Regions from separate parts of the Pseudomonas sp. C11 genome, predicted to be linked through region 2. Evidence: riboswitches for the same ligand, from Rfam matches in the RefSeq annotation. Region 2 holds a riboswitch; each other region holds the start of a gene.
The links. Region 2 has a riboswitch for cobalamin ahead of VC352_RS16475 (energy-coupling factor ABC transporter permease). Riboswitches for the same ligand answer to the same signal wherever they lie in the genome.
Positions count from the first base shown of each region.

Region 1 (5,595 bases), on a different contig from region 2:
CGGTATCTACATCGGTGACGACCAGTTCATCCATTCCAGCAGTCGTCGCAGTGGCGGCGTGCGCATCGACAGTCTCGATGACAGCTACTGGAATCGCAGTTACCTGGAAGCCAAGCGCGTTCTCGCACTGGCCCCTCAGGAAGAACTCCACGCCCAGCACCCCTGATCGATACGGCGCAGCCTGACAGGCTTGCGCCGTTCGTCGCTTATCGGCAGAGTAGGGCGCACTCAGGCTCAGGATCGTCCCGCCAATGCCTTTCACGCTCCGTCTTGCCTTCATCGCATCCATCGCTCTGCTGAGTGCCTGCAGCAGTTCTCCTCCCGCGCCCCAACCCACTTACAACCCGCCACCCATATCGCTCGACGCGCCCGGCGCTGCCGAGGATGTGTTGTTCCGTGCTTTGGGCCTGGTGGGAACGCCGTATCGCTATGGCGGCAATACCCCGGATGGTGGTTTCGATTGCAGCGGCCTGATTGGCTATGTTTACCGTGACGCGGCAGGTATCAGCCTGCCGCGCTCGACCCGTGAACTCAGTGCCATGCGTCGCCCGGGCGTTGCGCGCGATGCGTTGCGCAGTGGTGATCTGGTGTTCTTCGCCACCAATGGTGGCGGTGCGGTGAGTCATGCCGGCATTTACGTGGGGGAAGGGCGCTTCGTGCACGCGCCCTCCACTGGCGGCACGGTACGTCTGGACAGCCTGGACAATCGCTACTGGCGCAGCGCCTACCTCAGTGCCAAGCGCGTGCTGACGCCCGAACTGGCGCATAACCCCTGAAGCGTCATTCACTGATGCTCGATGCGGTTGCGCCCGGCACGCTTGGCGCGATACAGCGCCATGTCACTGCGTGACAAGGCCGCCTCCGCAGCCTGATCGTCATTGCTGAGGGTCGCTACACCCACGCTGGTCGCCAGGTGAGTCTGCTGATCGCCATGCTGCAACGGCGTGCGTGCCAGCTCCTGCTGGATGCGTTCGGCGAAGCGCAGGGCGGCATCGAGATCCGCATCGCACAGCACGACCGCGAACTCTTCTCCGCCGATACGGCCCGCGGCGTCGGTCTTGCGCAGGTGGGCACGGATCACGTCGGCGAAATGGCGTAGCGCCTGATCTCCCACCGAATGGCCCCAACTGTCGTTGATTACCTTGAAGTGATCCAGATCGAACATCAGCAGCGTGGCATTGCGGATGATCGAGCGCCTTAGTCGCGCCAGTTCCGCGTCGAGCTGACGGATGAAATGGCGGCGGTTGGAGAGTTGGGTCAGCGAGTCTGTCGTTGCCAGAACATTGAGCTCGACCTCGAAGTTCTTGCGTTCGGTGATGTCGGTAATGAAGCCATGCCAGAGCACGCTGCCGTCGTCCTGGGGAGTTGGTCTGGCTGCGCCCTGACACCAGGTATGGCTGCCATCGCTGCGGCAGACCCGATATTCCAGGCGCCAGGGCGTGAGGTTGCGGGTCGCGCTTTCCAGCGATCCCATGTACAGCCCAAGATCATCCGGGTGCAGTAATTGCCGCAGGCGCTGGGGGTTGGCCTGCAACTCGGCGGGGGAGACGCCGTAGATCTCCTGTGAGCCGGCGCTGATGTAGGTGAACTGGCCGCTGCCGTCTGCCTGGGCATGGAACTGGAAGACCATGCCGGGGATTTCGTTGCTCAGTGCGCTCATCAGTTCGGCCGTCTGCTCGAGCTGCTCGGCCATGTTGCGCAGCGCGCTGATGTCGGTCGTGGTGCCGACCATGCGCAGTGCCTTGCCGCTGCGGTCGCGTTCCACCACCTTGCCACGGCTGCGCACCCAGAGGTAATGACCGTCGCGGTGACGGATGCGGTGCTCGACCTCGTAGGCTTCGGTGCGTTGTTCCAGGTGGTCGATTATGGTGGCCTGAACGCGGGCGAGATCGTCCGGATGGATGCGTTTGTAGCTGTCGTGAATGTCGTCGCCGATTTCATGCTCGGCATAGCCGATCAACGCCTTCCAGCGTGGCGAGTAGTGAATGCGATCCTTGTTCAGGTCGCGATCCCAGATGCCGGTGTTACTGCCGTCGATGGCGAGCGCCATGCGTTGTTCCCGGCGCATCAGGGCTTGCTGTTCCCAGGTGATTGTCAGCAGCGTGTCGAGGCTGCTGACGATATCGCTCAGTGCCGTCTGATCGCTGTCATCGGGCGTTTGCGCGCGCTCGTGGAAAAGGCACAGCAAAGCCTTGCCGGCCGCCAGCGGGAGCAGGCTCAGGGCCTGCACGGAATCCGGCGGATCCATCCCGAGCTGACGGGCGATCGCTTGCCGATCTACGAGATGTCGTGCGGTTTCGGGCCACTGCCCTGGGTGCTGGGCGGGCGTATCGGCAAGTGGCTGTCCGCTGAACGCGACGACGTGAGCCTGATGCGGCGCTTTCTCCAGCACGAGCGCCGTGGAGGCATGCGTGTGCGTGCAGGCGAGCCGCAGCAGTGGCAAGCAGGCTTGCGCAAGAGGTGAATGCGACCCGTTGAAGGCAAACGTGAACAGCATTGGGACTCCACGTTCGTGAAAATGGGTGGCGCGAATAGGGGTTCAGGATTTGGTGCGAGCGGAATCTGCCGTCGCGCGCAGGCTTTGAGTTCGGTTATGGGCATTAGTTTAGGCGCGAGGGCGCATTGTGCCATTAATCCGGGTGCATGGGCGGAGACGGCGCAGCGCCGAAGATTGACGCGCAGCCCTGCCAGCCTCTACCCTGCGCGCCTTGCTTCAGGTGCCCCGCGTCGCTGTAACCGGCGACCGAGGGGGGAAACAGGGAAGCCGGTGCGCATGCCGGCGCTGCCCCCGCAACGGTAGGTGAGTCAAACGCCGCTTCAGGCCACTGTGCAAGGCACGGGAAGGCGCGGCGGGGTGCCATTGGCGTCGCTCACGAGCCCGGAGACCGGCCTGTCGCAGTTTCACGGCATCGCGGAGGGCGCTGTCCGGCTTACGCCCCGGTTCAACCGGGGCGTTCGTGTTTGCGTCTTCCGCCTGCCTGACCAGCCACCAGCGCCTGGAGACGTCGCGTGCACTCGCATGCTTCCTCACCATCGTCGCACCTTCGAATGACGGTGCCGGCGCCTGATGTACGGGAACACAGCATGAGCGAATCCGCCGAACGCGATGCCCGCCACAAGGCGCGCATGCAGCGCAAGAAAGCCCTGATCGACGAGAAGATTGCCCAGGCCCAGGATGAATATGGCCTGTTGCTGGTGCATAGCGGCAATGGCAAGGGCAAGAGCAGCAGTGCCTTCGGTATGGTCGCGCGTGCCCTCGGTCACGGCATCAAGGTTGGTGTGGTGCAGTTCATCAAGGGCGCGGCCAGCACCGGCGAAGAAACCTTCTTTCGCCGCTTCCCCGAGGAAGTCAGCTATCACGTGATGGGCGAGGGCTTCACCTGGGAAACCCAGGATCGCCAGCGCGACATCGCCAAGGCGCAGGAGGCATGGGCCGTGGCCCGGCGCCTGCTCAGCGATGAATCCGTTGGCCTGGTGGTGCTGGATGAGCTGAACATCGCCCTCAAGCACGGCTATCTCGAACTGGACGCGGTGCTGGCCGATATCGAGGCCCGGCCACTGCTGCAGCACGTGGTGGTGACCGGCCGGGGCGCCTTGCCGGGGATGATCGAGGCGGCCGATACGGTCACCGAGATGAGCCTGGTCAAGCATGCCTTCAAATCCGGGGTGAAGGCGCAAAAAGGCATCGAATTCTGATGACGACACGTCACTGCCCGGCGCTGCTGATCGCCGCGCCGGCGTCCGGCCAGGGCAAGACCACCGTTACCGCAGCGCTGGCGCGCCTGCACACCCGGCAGGGGCGCAAGGTGCGGGTGTTCAAATGCGGCCCGGACTTTCTCGACCCGATGATCCACGCCCGTGCCAGCGGCGCGCCGGTGTATCAGCTCGATCTGGCCATGGTCGGCGAGGCGGAGAGCCGTCGTCTGCTGTGGCAGGCCGCTGGCGAGGCCGATCTGATTCTGATCGAAGGGGTGATGGGCCTGTTCGACGGCAAACCCTCGGCCGCCGACTTGGCGCGCCACTTCGGTGTGCCGGTGCTGGGGGTGATCGATGGTGCGGCGATGGCGCAGACCTTCGGCGCGCTGGCCCATGGCCTGGCCACCTTTCAGCCGGATCTGCCCTTTGCCGGTGTGCTGGGCAACCGCGTTGCCAGTAGCCGTCATGGCGATATCCTGCGTGATGCCCTGCCGTCGAGCATTCGCTGGTTCGGCGCCTTGCCGCGCAGCGCCGCGGTGGAGTTACCCAGCCGCCATCTGGGCCTGGTGCAGGCGGGCGAGTTGGCGGATCTGGATGCGCGCCTGGACGCCGCCGCCGATGCGTTGGCGGCCAGTGCCGATGTCGATCTGCCGCCAGCGGTGAGCTTTGCTGCGCCGCAGATCGACGAGCCTGCGCCCCTGTTGAACGGTGTGCGCATCGGCGTGGCGCACGATGCCGCGTTCGCCTTCCTGTATCAGGCCAACCTCGACCTGCTGCAGGTGCTCGGCGCCGAGCTGTGCTACTTCTCGCCGCTGGCCGATAGCGAGCTGCCCGAGGTGGACAGCCTTTACCTGCCCGGCGGCTATCCCGAGCTGTACCTGGCCGAGCTGGAAGCCAATCAGGCCATGGCGGCGGCGATCCATGCCCATCATCAGGCCGGCAAACCGTTGCTCGCCGAATGTGGCGGCATGCTCTATCTGCTCGACGAGTTACGGGACAAACAAGGAGCCAGCGGGCGCATGCTCGGTCTGCTGGCCGGCAGCGCCGCGTTGCAACCGCGCCTGACTGCGCTGGCCTTGCAGGCAGTGACGCTACCGGAAGGCGAGCTGCGTGGGCATAGCTACCATCATTCGCGCCTGGACAGCCCGCTAGAGCCGCTGGCGCTCGGTCGCTGCCCGAATGGCAAGCCAGTGGCCGAAGCGGTCTATCGTCTCGGCCGGCTGACCGCCAGCTACATCCACTTCTATTTGCCGTCCAACCCGGAGGCGGCCGCCGCGCTGCTGCGCCCATGAGCGAGCACGCGTTCAGCCCCGAGGAGCGCGCGGCGGTGTACCGCGCCATCGCCGAGCGTCGCGACATGCGTCATTTCGCCGGTGGCGAGGTGCCGCCCGAGGTTCTGGCGCGCCTGCTCGAAGCGGCGCACCACGCGCCCAGCGTTGGGTTGATGCAGCCCTGGCGCTTTTTGCGTATCAGCGATCCGCAACTGCGTGAGGCGGCTCATGCGTTGGTGGAGGCCGAGCGGGTGCGTACCGCCGAAGCCTTGGGCGAGCGCAGCGACGCGTTCATGCGCCTGAAGGTCGAGGGCATTCGTGATTGCGCCGAGCTGCTGGCCGTGGCGCTGATGGACGGGCGCGAAGCGCATATCTTCGGCCGACGAACGCTGCCGGAAATGGATATGGCCTCGGTCGCCTGCGCCATTCAGAATCTGTGGCTGGCCGCGCGGGCCGAAGGGCTGGGGCTGGGCTGGGTGTCGTTGTTCGACCCAGAGGCGCTGGCCGAGTTGCTGGGCATGCCGGCAGGCAGCAAACCGGTGGCGCTGCTGTGCCTGGGGCCGGTGCAGGCCTTCTATGAGAAGCCCATGCTGGTGGAAGAGGGCTGGGCCACGCCGCGCCCACTGAG
Region 1 covers NZ_JAWIIP010000004.1:87,996-93,590, reverse strand. Annotated here, with positions in the region: gene VC352_RS08260 (C40 family peptidase) at 1-166, shown strand, start outside; gene VC352_RS08255 (C40 family peptidase) at 252-776, shown strand; gene VC352_RS08250 (diguanylate cyclase) at 785-2,230, opposite strand; gene VC352_RS08245 (hypothetical protein) at 2,270-2,464, shown strand; cobalamin riboswitch at 2,699-2,909, shown strand; gene cobO (cob(I)yrinic acid a,c-diamide adenosyltransferase) at 3,085-3,696, shown strand; gene VC352_RS08235 (cobyrinate a,c-diamide synthase) at 3,696-4,988, shown strand; gene bluB (5,6-dimethylbenzimidazole synthase) at 4,985-5,595, shown strand, end outside.
Region 1: linked by a shared signal. The riboswitch ahead of cobO (cob(I)yrinic acid a,c-diamide adenosyltransferase) and the one ahead of VC352_RS16475 (energy-coupling factor ABC transporter permease) in region 2 are both predicted to bind cobalamin.

Region 2 (5,595 bases):
GAATCTGCGCCGGGTCTATGTGCCTATCGGGCTCGGTTCGGGCATCTGCGGGATGATCCGCACCCGTGACCTGCTTGGTCTCGACACCGAAATCATCGGCGTGGTCGCCAGCGGCGCCGACGCCTATGCACGCAGCTTCGAGCAGGGCTGCCTGGTGCAGACCGAACGTGCCGACACCCTGGCCGACGGCATGGCCTGCCGCCAGCCGCAGCAACTGACACTGGACATGCTCAGCGCCGGCGCTGCACGCATCGTGCGAGTCAACGACGAGGAAATTCGCGCCGCCATCCGCGCCTACCACGAAGACGCCCACAACCTCGCCGAAGGTGCCGGCGCTGCCGCACTGGCCGCTCTGATGCAGGAGCGCGAACTCAATGCCGGGCAGCGCGTGGCCGTGGTACTCAGCGGCGCCAATATCGACCGCGCAGCGCTGGCCGAGCTGTTGCGTGACGAGGCGCCGGTGGCCGCCTGAACTCAAACCGTGGCGAGCGGCTCGGCAGGCTGGCGAGCGGGTGTCTGCCGTAACCAACGCGCCAGCCCCCACTCGGCCGCGATCAGTGCCAGCAACAGAGCGAGCTGAATCAGCAGGGCAATATAGAACGGCTTGAACACATGGCCGACCTGCTTCTTGAACAACCCGAGAAGAAACTCGGCCTGGAACAGCTGCTCGATACGGGCATCCAGTACCTGAGTCAGCACCTTCTCGTTGAGCCCGCTGTAACGGGCGGTTTTCTCTACCGCCATCTCGCCAATCGCCTTGCCTAGCAGGCTGGCGCGCAGACGGTCGAACAGGTCGAAGGCAATGCGCTCGGCGGTCGAGGCATCGGCACGGGCCTCGGCCTCCAGCAGCCGTTCGCTGCGCAGGTAGTCCAGCGCCAACTGGTTGAGCACCTCCTGCACGCTGGCATCGCGCACCGCCAGGGTGCCCTGTTGGCCCTGCGCTTCGACATAGGCCTGGAAATCGCTCCAGACGCCATCAGCAAGCTCCTGCACCATGGGTGCGTAGCTGTCGAGATGGCGATTGATCTGCTGCTGGCTGCCATACAGCAATCCGCCCTGGAAACCGAGAAACCCTCCGGCCAGCGGCAACAGCAGAAAGTAGAGTTTGAGCAGCCAGTGGTGCCAGCGGTTATTGCGCGCCAGCCAGCCCAATCGGTGCAGCTTTAGCGCCAGCAACAGACCCGCAACCGCACCGAGCAGCAGGGCCAGGCCGGTGTAGAGGAAAAGACTGAAAAAGCTGAAGGGTTCCCACAGCGCGGTGAGCAGCAGACGTGCCTGTTCCATGTGTATCGCCTCGTTCGTCCATGACGAGGGCGAGTCTAAACCAGCGCGCTAATCAGTGCCGCCGGGGCGTGACCAGACTGTGCGTCAGGCCACGCCCTGCTTATCAACGGAACGGCGGCTCGTCGAAGCTACGCAGCTTGCGCGAATGCAGCGAGTCGAGCTGGCTGCGCATCAGCTCCAGCGCGGCGATGCCAATATGCAGGTGCTGGGTCACGGCGCGCTCGTAGAAGGCACCGGCCGCACCGGGCAGCTTGATCTCGCTGTGCAACGGCTTGTCCGACACGCAAAGCAGCGTGCCGTAGGGCACCCGCAGGCGATAGCCTTGCGCGGCGATGGTGCCGCTCTCCATGTCCACCGCCACCGCACGCGACAGGTTGATCAACGGGCGCTCCTGCGCCCAGCGCAGCTCCCAGTTGCGATCGTCGTAGGTCAGTACGGTGCCGGTACGCAGGCGCTTCTTCAGCTCATCGCCCTGCTCGCCCGTCACCTGCTTGGCCGCTTCCTGCAGCGCCTGCTGCACTTCGGCCAGCGCTGGCAGCGGGATGTGCGGTGGCAGCACGCGGTCGAGGATGCCGTCGCGGCGCATGTAGGCGTGGGCCAACACGTAATCGCCGATGGTCTGCGACTGACGCAGGCCGCCACAGTGGCCGATCATCAGCCAGCAGTGCGGGCGCAGCACGGCCAGGTGGTCGGTGATGTTCTTGGCGTTGGACGGGCCGACGCCGATGTTGACCAGGGTCACGCCATGACCATCTTCGGCCTGCAGGTGGTAGGCCGGCATCTGGTAGCGGTGCCAGACCACGTTCTCGATGATCGCCTGCATCTCGCCTTCGTTCATGCCGCGCTCGATCACCACGTTGCCGGGCAGCACCATGCGGGTGAAGCGCGAGGCGCCCACCAGCATATCAAGGCCATGGCGGATGAACTGGTCGACGTAACGGTGATAGTTGGTCAGCAGAATCCAGGGCTGCACATGGCGCCAGTCGCTGCCGGTGTAGTGCTGGATGCGCTTGAGCGAGAAGTCGGTACGCGCCGCGTCGAACAGCGCCAGCGGCAGCGGGTCGATGTTCTCCCAGTCGTACAGACCGTCGGCGGTGCCGTCGGTGGCGGCGGACAGGTCGGTACTGGGGAATACCCGCGCCAGCTCAGCGGCGGTCACGCCACTGCCGGCCAGCTCATCGCCGCCCTCGACCACGTACGGGTAAGGAATGTTCTGCTGACTGCGACCGACCTCCACCCGCACGGTGAAGTCGTTCATCAATGGGCGCAGCTGCTCCAGCAGGTATTTGCGGAAGGCAGCCGGCTGGGTCACGGTGATCGCGTAGGTACCTGGGATCTGCACCTTGGCGTAGGCGCGCACGGTGGTCGGCACTTCGCCCTGGCACAGGTAGGTCAGGCGCAGTTCGGGGTAGCGGAACAGGCAGTGCTCGCTGGCATCCGGACGGATGCGCTCCTTGAGGTAGCGCTTGAGCGCGTGGCTCAGGGCACCGGTGGCTTCCTGGTGCAACGCGGCAAGGCGATCAACCGCCTCTTCGGGGGTATGGGCAACGATAAAATCATCGGAACAGGCTTTCACAGGCATCTTCCTGGCAGAACGAACGCCCCTATCTTGCCTGCAACCTCATGGCAAAACATAGCGCGGCGACCGAGCGCATCGGTCACCGCGCTCTGGATCAGGCTGCCGCCTGGTGCAAACGCACGTTGAACAGCGGGCCTCGGCTGAAACGCGCCAGCGCCTTGGCACCAGCCAGCACGCCCAGGTCGATCAGCGGCTCGACCAGAATCACGCTCATGTAGGCCAGGCCGAAGCTGCCCACGGCGGCCAGGTTATCACTGGTAAAGCCATGGCCGTAGAAGGCCCAGAAGCCGACCCAGGCGACGATACCGCCCTGATAGGCGGTCGACAGCGCCAGCGCCTGCTTGTAGGACAGGTCGACATAGGCGGTACCGGGCGCGACGATCCGTTTGGCCAGCACACTGATGGCCCACAGCGGCACCAGCAACGTGGTGACGTTCATGCCGTACTGCGGCAGGTCGAATGGGGCGAACAACAGCCCTTGCAGCAGCAGGCCAGCGGCCAGACCGACGGCCGTGGCACCGGCGCCGAACAGCAGGAGCAAGGTGGAGCCGAGGATCAGGTGCACCTCGGAAACGCCAACCGCATGGTGCGGGAATACCTCGAAGAAGCAGAACACCAGCGCGGTGGTCAGCAGGCTGCGCAGCGCCAGGGCGGTCGCCCCGCCGTTGTCGCGAATGGCATCGCGCGCCAGTTTGGCGGTCAGGCCAAAGGCACCGACTGCGGTTGCGTAGCTGAGGAAAATCTTGGCGCCTTCGACGACACCGGGTTCGATATGCATGCAAGTTCCTTGGCCGCGCCCACCGCGCGACGAGTTGGAGGATCGATGGATTCGATGGCAGGTCTCCTGGCTCACGGCTTGGCACTTCGCCCGCCTTCCCGACCGGAGTCAGTGGCATGAGGGCATCGTTCGCCGCTTACAGTTGCGGGGGCAGCCAGGGCATTGGCGAGACTCGCCGCACCCTGTTCCCTTTTCATCCGCGTCACGTAGGTGCACGCAGAACCATCGGCCGTCAGATTACTCGCCTGCTGGGCTAAAAAACAGCGCGCCGGGCTGGCGCGGTTGGCTCATCCCTGTTGGCGCGGGGAACACGTTTAGTACGACCAACTATCCCAAAGGGAAAAATCAGCCGCTAAAAATCCACCAACTTTTCCTTGTTAAAGATCGCTCAAGAATCAAAGCAGATTCGGCGTGCTACGCGCCAGCAACGCCTCGACGTCGACACCTCGCGGCAGAGTGCCGTAGACCCGTCCACGGCCTTCCAGGCGGCTGGCGATAAAGGCATCTGAGACGGTGGCGTTGCCGGCCTCCAGCAGCAGCTTGGCCTGCAGTGCCACGGCCATATCCTCGGTGAGTTGGCGGGCGCGATACTGGATATCGGCGGTATCGGCAAAATCGGCTTTAAGGCGCTGAATATGCGCCCTGAGGCGGGCATCTCCGTGGCCGTCGCCCAGCTCATTGAACAGCGCATCGAGAACGCCCGGCTCCTTGGACAGAGCGCGCAGCACGTCCAGGCATTGCACGTTGCCGGAGCCCTCCCAGATAGAGTTGACCGGCGCCTCGCGGTAAAGGCGCGGCATGATGGTGTCCTCGACGTAACCGGCACCGCCCATGCACTCGCTGGCCTCGTAGATCATTTCCGGGGCGCGCTTGCAGATCCAGTATTTGCCCACGGCGGTGACCAGGCGGGCGAACTTGTCTTCCTGCGCATCATGCGAGTGGTCGAGCGCGCGGCCCATGCGCATGCACAGCGCCAGCGCGGCTTCGCTCTCCAGCGCCAGGTCGGCGAGCACGTTCTGCATCAGTGGCTGGTCGGCGAGCCGCTTGCCGCCCACCTGACGGTGCGCGCAGTGGTGCGCGGCCTGGGTCAGGGCCTGGCGCATCAGGCTACTGGAGCCGACCATGCAGTCGAAGCGGGTCATGGCCACCATCTCGATGATGGTCGGCACGCCGCGTCCTTCCTCGCCGAGCATCCAGGCGAAGGCGCCACGGTATTCCACCTCGCTGGAGGCGTTGGCCCAGTTGCCCAGCTTGTTCTTCAGGCGCTGGATGTAGAACTGGTTGCGCGTGCCGTCCGGGCGATGACGCGGCAGCAGAAAGCACGACAGGCCCTTGTCGGTGTAGGCCAGGGTGAGGAAGGCGTCGCACATCGGCGCCGAGCAGAACCATTTGTGGCCGACCAGCTCGTAGCCCTGCCCCGGCCCGCCAAGACCGATGGCGTAGGCGCGGGTGGTGTTGGCACGCACGTCGGTGCCGCCCTGTTTCTCGGTCATGGCCATGCCGATGGTGACGCCGGTTTTCTGCTCCATCGGCAGGTTGCGCGGGTCGTACTGGCTGGAGAGGATCTTCGGCAGCCACTGCTCGGCCACGTTGGGCTGCAGGCGAATGGCCGGCACGGCGGCAAAGGTCATGGTCAGCGGGCAGCCACTGGCGGCCTCGGCCTGGCTGTGCAGGTAGGTCAGGCCGGCACGGGCGACATGCGCGCCGGCACGCGGATCGGCCCAGGGCAACGAAGGCAGACCATGCTCGACCGCCGTGCGCATCAGTTCGTGATAGGCCGGATGGAACTCCACCAGGTCGATGCGGTTGCCGTAGCGATCATGACTCTTGAACACCGGTTTGTTCTCGTTGGCGAGAAAGCCGGCCTGCATCAGCGTGCCGCCGGCCAATGCGCCGTAGGCACTCAGGCGTTCGTAGGCCCAGGCCCCGTCATAACGACGAGTCCACTCCTGCA
Region 2 covers NZ_JAWIIP010000009.1:273,036-278,630, forward strand. Annotated here, with positions in the region: gene VC352_RS16460 (threonine dehydratase) at 1-472, shown strand, start outside; gene VC352_RS16465 (hypothetical protein) at 475-1,284, opposite strand; gene amn (AMP nucleosidase) at 1,388-2,860, opposite strand; gene VC352_RS16475 (energy-coupling factor ABC transporter permease) at 2,958-3,641, opposite strand; cobalamin riboswitch at 3,680-3,883, opposite strand; gene VC352_RS16480 (acyl-CoA dehydrogenase family protein) at 4,037-5,595, opposite strand, start outside.

Region 3 (5,595 bases), on a different contig from region 2:
GGGATATGCGCTTCACGGCGTTCGAGCAACGCGCCCAGGCCATCGAGCCAGGTGTCTTCCATGGCGGTGCAGACCACGAACACCTCGCTCCCATTACCGCGTTCGGCAATGCACTCGCGCAACCAGTCACGGTGCGCGGCATCGGCGCGCGGTTCCAGGTCGACCAGCAGCAGCGGGCGTGGCGCGTTATCGATGGCGTGCCAGAAACCGTCCTGCTCGGTGTCATGCAGATGCGCCTCGCCCAGCAGCGTTTCGATGCGCTGCTGCAGGCGCTCGGACGATGCACCACGCCCCAGGCCGGGGCCGATGAACAGGATGCGGGCGTAAGGGGTTTGGCTCATGACAGTCTCCAAAACGGGGCGGCAGTCTAGCAGCGCAACGGCAAGCTTAGGGCGGGTGCAACCCGCTAGACCGACATTGGCGGGTTTCACCCGCCCTACAGGAGCAGCGCCTCGCCCCAGGCATCCAACTCGGTGAACTCGCGCGTCACCACTGGCAATGGCAGGCGGCGTGGCGTCAAGCGTAGGGCGGGTGTAACCCGCCGGGCCGACGTTGGCGGGTTTCACCCGCCCTACAGGGGCAGCGCTTCGCAGAGGGCGTCCAACTCCGCAAACTCACGCGTCACCACCGGCAATTCGGGACGACGCAACAGCAGCACCGGCAGGCCCAACTCTCGCGCCACCTGCAGCTTCGGCTCGGTGGACGCGCTGCCGCTGTTCTTGCTGATCAGCACGTCGCAGCGGATGCGGGCGAACAGTGCACGCTCCTCGTCCAGGGAGAACGGCCCACGCGCGCCGATGATCTCAGCACGCGGCGGCGCCGGTTCGGCCTGCAGGCAACGTACCGTCCAGTGCTGGTGCTCAGGAATCTCATGCAGATGCGCCAGCGGCTCGCGTCCGGAGGTGAAGAAGGGCCGTTCGAATAGTGCCAGTGCGCGGGTCAGTTCATCCCAGCCGTCCACCTCGCGCCAGTCATCCTCCCCGCCTGGCTGCCAGCCAGGGCGACGCAGCGCCCAGCAGGGCACGCCGACGATTTCGGCGGCGCGGGCGGCGTTATGGCTGATCTGCGCGGCGTAGGGGTGGGTCAGATCCAGCAGCAGTTCGATGCCTTCGTCGGCGATAAAGGCGGCCAGTCCTTCGGCGCCGCCAAAACCGCCGACGCGCACACGGCAGGCGAGGTCGTCCGGCACGCGGCCCAGCCCAGCCAGGCTGTAGACCGTCTCCGGCCCCAGCCGACGCGCCAGGCGCAGCGCCTCGGTGGTGCCGCCGAGCAGCAGGATCCGCGCACTCACGGCTTGCGCACCGTCAGCAGGGTGATCGGCAGCGCCGCGCGCCAGGTGTCGAAACCACCCAGCGGCTGCGCCTGGGCCACGGTCAGACGCAGCATCTCGCCGCCGTGCTGCTCGCGAAAACTTACCAGCGCCGCCTCGCTCTGGATGGTCACGGCATTGGCCAGCAGACGCCCGCCCGGCTTGAGCGCAGCCCAGCAATCCTCCAGCACACCGGGCACGGTGACGCCGCCGCCGATAAAGATCGCATCCGGTGCAGGCAGCCCAGCCAGCGCCTCGGGCGCATGCCCGGCGACCAGTTGCAGACCGGGTACACCGAGCGTGTCGCGATTGTGGCGAATGTGTTCCTGGCGCCCCTCGTTGGCCTCGATGGCGATAGCGCGGCAAGCCGGGTGCGCACGCATCCACTCGATGCCGATGGAGCCGCAGCCGGCGCCAACGTCCCACAGCAGCTCACCAGGCAGCGGCGCCAGGCGTGCCAGGGTGACCGCGCGTACGTCGCGCTTGGTCAGTTGCCCGTCGTGGCGATAGGCGTCGTCCGGCAGGCCGCAGGTCGGCGGCAGCAGTTGTGCCCCGGCATCGGCCAGACATTCCACCGCCAGCAGGTTGAGGTCGGCGCCCCGTGGCAGGTTCCAGCTCGCGGCCAGACTATCAACACGGCGCTCCTCGGGGCCGCCAAGGTGCTCCAGCAAAGTCAGACGACTGGCACCGAAACCGCGGGCGCACAGGGCTTCGGCGACCTGCGCGGGGGTGTCACCATCGGCGCTCAATACCAGCAGGCGCATGCCGGGAAACAGTTTGCCTTTGAGCGTGGCCAGGGGCCGCCCGACCAGCGAAACCACCTCCACTTCCTGCAACGGCCAGCCCAGACGCGCGGCCGCCAGGGACACCGAGGACGGCGCGGGTAATACCAGCAGCTCGTCGGCGGCAACCTGGCGCGCCAGACTGGCACCGACGCCATAGAACATCGGATCACCACTGGCCAGCACGCACACCGCCTCGCCGCGCCGCGCCAGCAGCGGCCCAAGGTCGAAGGGGCTCGGCCAGGTTTCCCGCTCGCCACTGATGCACGGCGGCAGCAGCGCCAGTTGCCGTGGCGCGCCAACGATGCGCGTGGCCGCCAGCAGGGCGCGGCGCGCGGCCTTGCCGAGGCCGGAGTAGCCGTCTTCGCCGATGCCGACCAGGGTCAACCAGGGTTTCATCCAATGTCCTCGCACGGGCCCGACGGAGCGCCTGTCCGCGCTCCGGGCAAAGCGGGCATAATACAGGCTTCGTCGGTGCCCTTGAGTCGATACGACTCCGCAACGGGCCTAAGAGGGAACACGGCTAAACCGTGGCTGCCCCCGCAACTGTAAACAGCGAGTCTGCTGCACCCACGCCACTGGATGTCCGGGAAGGCCGCAACAGACCAAGACCTGTCAGCCAGGAGACCTGCCGACGAACGCTGGTCGCGAGTGCCAACATCGGGCGGGGTGTACCGATGCCATGGAATCCCCTGTGGATTTCGCTGGTTTGGTCGCCGCGTCGTTATCCACAGGTGATCCTTTGCCCGCATCCGTCCGCCCTTCCGCCTGCCCCGGCCTGCTGCGCATCGTGCCTGCGCTGGACGGCGGCATCTGCCGGGTCAAACTGCCCGGCGGCGTGCTGCGCAGCACCCAGGCGCGGGCGATTGCCGAGGCCGCGCTGCACAAGGCCAGCGGCGTACTGGAGCTGACCAACCGCAGCAACCTGCAGATTCGTGGCGTGCTACCCGGCCAGGAAGCACCGCTGATCGATGCCCTGCTCGCTGCCGGGCTCGGCCCGCGCGTGGCCGCCGCCGATGACGTGCGCAACCTGATGCTCAGCCCCGCCGCCGGCCTCGACCCGCAGGCGCGGATGGATGTGCGGCCACTGGCCAGCCAGTTGCTCGACCTGTTGCAGGACACCCCGGCGCTACATGCCCTTTCGCCCAAGTTCGCCCTGCAACTGGACGGCGGCGAAGCCCTGGCCATGCGCGAACACCCGCACGACCTGTGGCTGGCCGCTGAGAACGAGCAGCACTTGCTGCTGGGCCTGGCTGGCTGCCCCGGCGACACGCCGCTGGTACGCATCGAAGCGTCACAAGCGCTCGAAGTGGTACGCGAACTCCTGCTGCTGTTCCTCGAACGCGCCACGCCAGAACAATCCCGCATGCGCCATTTGCTGGCGCAGATCACACCCAGCGAGCTGCTGCAGCAATTGCAGGCCCGGCTGGCCTTTCCCCTGCAGCCTGCTGCTAACCCTCGGCAGCCCGCCGTTGTTCACCAGAGTGCGCCGGCAGGGATTTATCCACAGGCGCAGACCGGCCTGTGCATGGTGGTAGCAGGTGCGCAGTTGGGCCGGTTGCACGCCGAACAGTTGCTGACGCTCGCAGAGCTCAGCGAGCGATTGGGCGACAGCGAGCTGCACCTGACACCCTGGCAGGGCGTGCTGCTGGGCAACGTGGCGAAGGAAAGGGCTGACGAATTACTGGCCGCACTGAGCGAACTGGACCTTCTGCCCCATCTCGACGAACCGCTGCTCGGCCTGGTCGCCTGTACCGGCTCGGCGGCGTGCGCGCGCGGCCTGGCCGACAGCAAGCACCACGCCCTGCATCTGGCCGAGCTGCTGCGCGCAAACGGCGCGCGCCCACAGGTGCACTTAAGCGCCTGCCCACGCAGTTGCGCCAGCGCCCGCGTGCAGCCCTACACCCTTTTGGCCAGCACGCCCGACCACTACCAGCTCTATCAACGCACGCCCGAGGCGCCCGGTTTCGGCCGTCTGCTGGTGCCGGCCATGACCATCGACGAGGCCGGCGCCTGGTTCGCCCGCCAACACCCCGCAGGAAAACCCGATGCTTGATTACATCCGCGACGGCCAGGAAATCTACCGCCGCTCCTTCGCCACCATTCGCGCCGAGGCCAACCTCGACGGCATTCCCGCCGACCTGGAAAAACTCGCCGTACGGGTGATCCACGCCTGCGGCATGGTCGATGTGGTCGAGGATCTGCGCTTCTCCCCCGGCGCCGGTGCAGCGGGAAGTGCCGCGCTGCTGGCCGGTGCGCCAATCCTCTGCGATGCACGCATGGTCGCCGAGGGCATCACCCGCCCGCGCCTGCCGGCGAATAACAAGGTGATCTGCACCCTGCACGACGCCGGCGTACCGGAACTGGCCCGCGAAGTCGGCAACACCCGCTCGGCGGTAGCCCTGGAGCACTGGCGCGAACACCTGGAAGGCAGCGTGGTGGTGATCGGCAACGCGCCCACCGCGCTGTTCTACCTGCTGGAAATGCTCGATGCCGGGGCGCCGAAACCGGCGCTGATCATCGGCATGCCGGTGGGCTTTATCGGTGCTGCGGAATCGAAAGATGCGCTGGCCGCAGACAGCCGTGGCGTGCCCTACGTCATCGTCCGTGGCCGTCGCGGCGGCAGCGCCATGGCGGTGGCCGCGGTCAACGCCCTCGCCTCGGAGGTGGAATGATGGCTGGCCGTCTACTTGGCCTCGGCGTCGGCCCCGGCGACCCCGAGCTGCTTACCCTCAAGGCGCTGCGCCTGCTCAAAGGCGCGCCAGTGGTGGCCTACTTCGTGGCCAAGGCCAAGCACAACGCCGGCCATGGCGGTAATGCTTTCGGCATCATCGAGCAGCATCTGGACGCCGCCCAGCAGCGCCTGCCGCTGGTCTACCCGGTGACCACCGAGAAGCTCGCCCCGCCGCTGTCCTACGAGGATGTGATCGCCGACTTCTACGACACCTGTGCCGAGCAGATCGCCCAATTGCTGGACGATGGCCAGGACGTGGCGGTGATCTGCGAAGGCGACCCGTTCTTCTACGGCTCCTACATGTACCTGCACGACCGTCTGGCCGAGCGCTACGAGGTTGAGGTGGTGCCTGGCGTGTGCTCGATGCTCGGCTGCGCCTCGGTGCTCGGCACGCCGCTGGTGTATCGCAACCAGAGCTTGAGCGTGCTCTCCGGCGTGCTGCCGGAAGACGAACTGGAACAACGCCTGCGCGACGCCGAAGCGGCGGTGGTGATGAAACTCGGGCGCAACTTCGACAAGGTGCGCCGCGTGCTGCGCAAGCTCGGTCTGGACGACCGCGCCCACTACGTCGAACGCGCCACCATGGCCAGCCAGAAGATCGTGCCGCTCGATGAAGTAGAGCCGATGGATTCGCCGTACTTCTCCATGATTCTGGTGCCTGGGCAAAAGTGGCGGGGGTGAAGCGCCCGACATGCTTTTCTCCCCTCTCCCGCTTGCGGGAGAGGGGCCGGGGGAGAGGGTCTAACCGGCAACTCCGCATCGCCTGAGCC
Region 3 covers NZ_JAWIIP010000007.1:234,365-239,959, reverse strand. Annotated here, with positions in the region: gene VC352_RS13565 ((2Fe-2S) ferredoxin domain-containing protein) at 1-341, opposite strand, end outside; gene VC352_RS13560 (cobalt-precorrin-6A reductase) at 572-1,291, opposite strand; gene cbiE (precorrin-6y C5,15-methyltransferase (decarboxylating) subunit CbiE) at 1,288-2,490, opposite strand; cobalamin riboswitch at 2,547-2,742, shown strand; gene cobG (precorrin-3B synthase) at 2,834-4,147, shown strand; gene VC352_RS13545 (precorrin-8X methylmutase) at 4,140-4,766, shown strand; gene VC352_RS13540 (precorrin-2 C(20)-methyltransferase) at 4,763-5,506, shown strand.
Region 3: linked by a shared signal. The riboswitch ahead of cobG (precorrin-3B synthase) and the one ahead of VC352_RS16475 (energy-coupling factor ABC transporter permease) in region 2 are both predicted to bind cobalamin.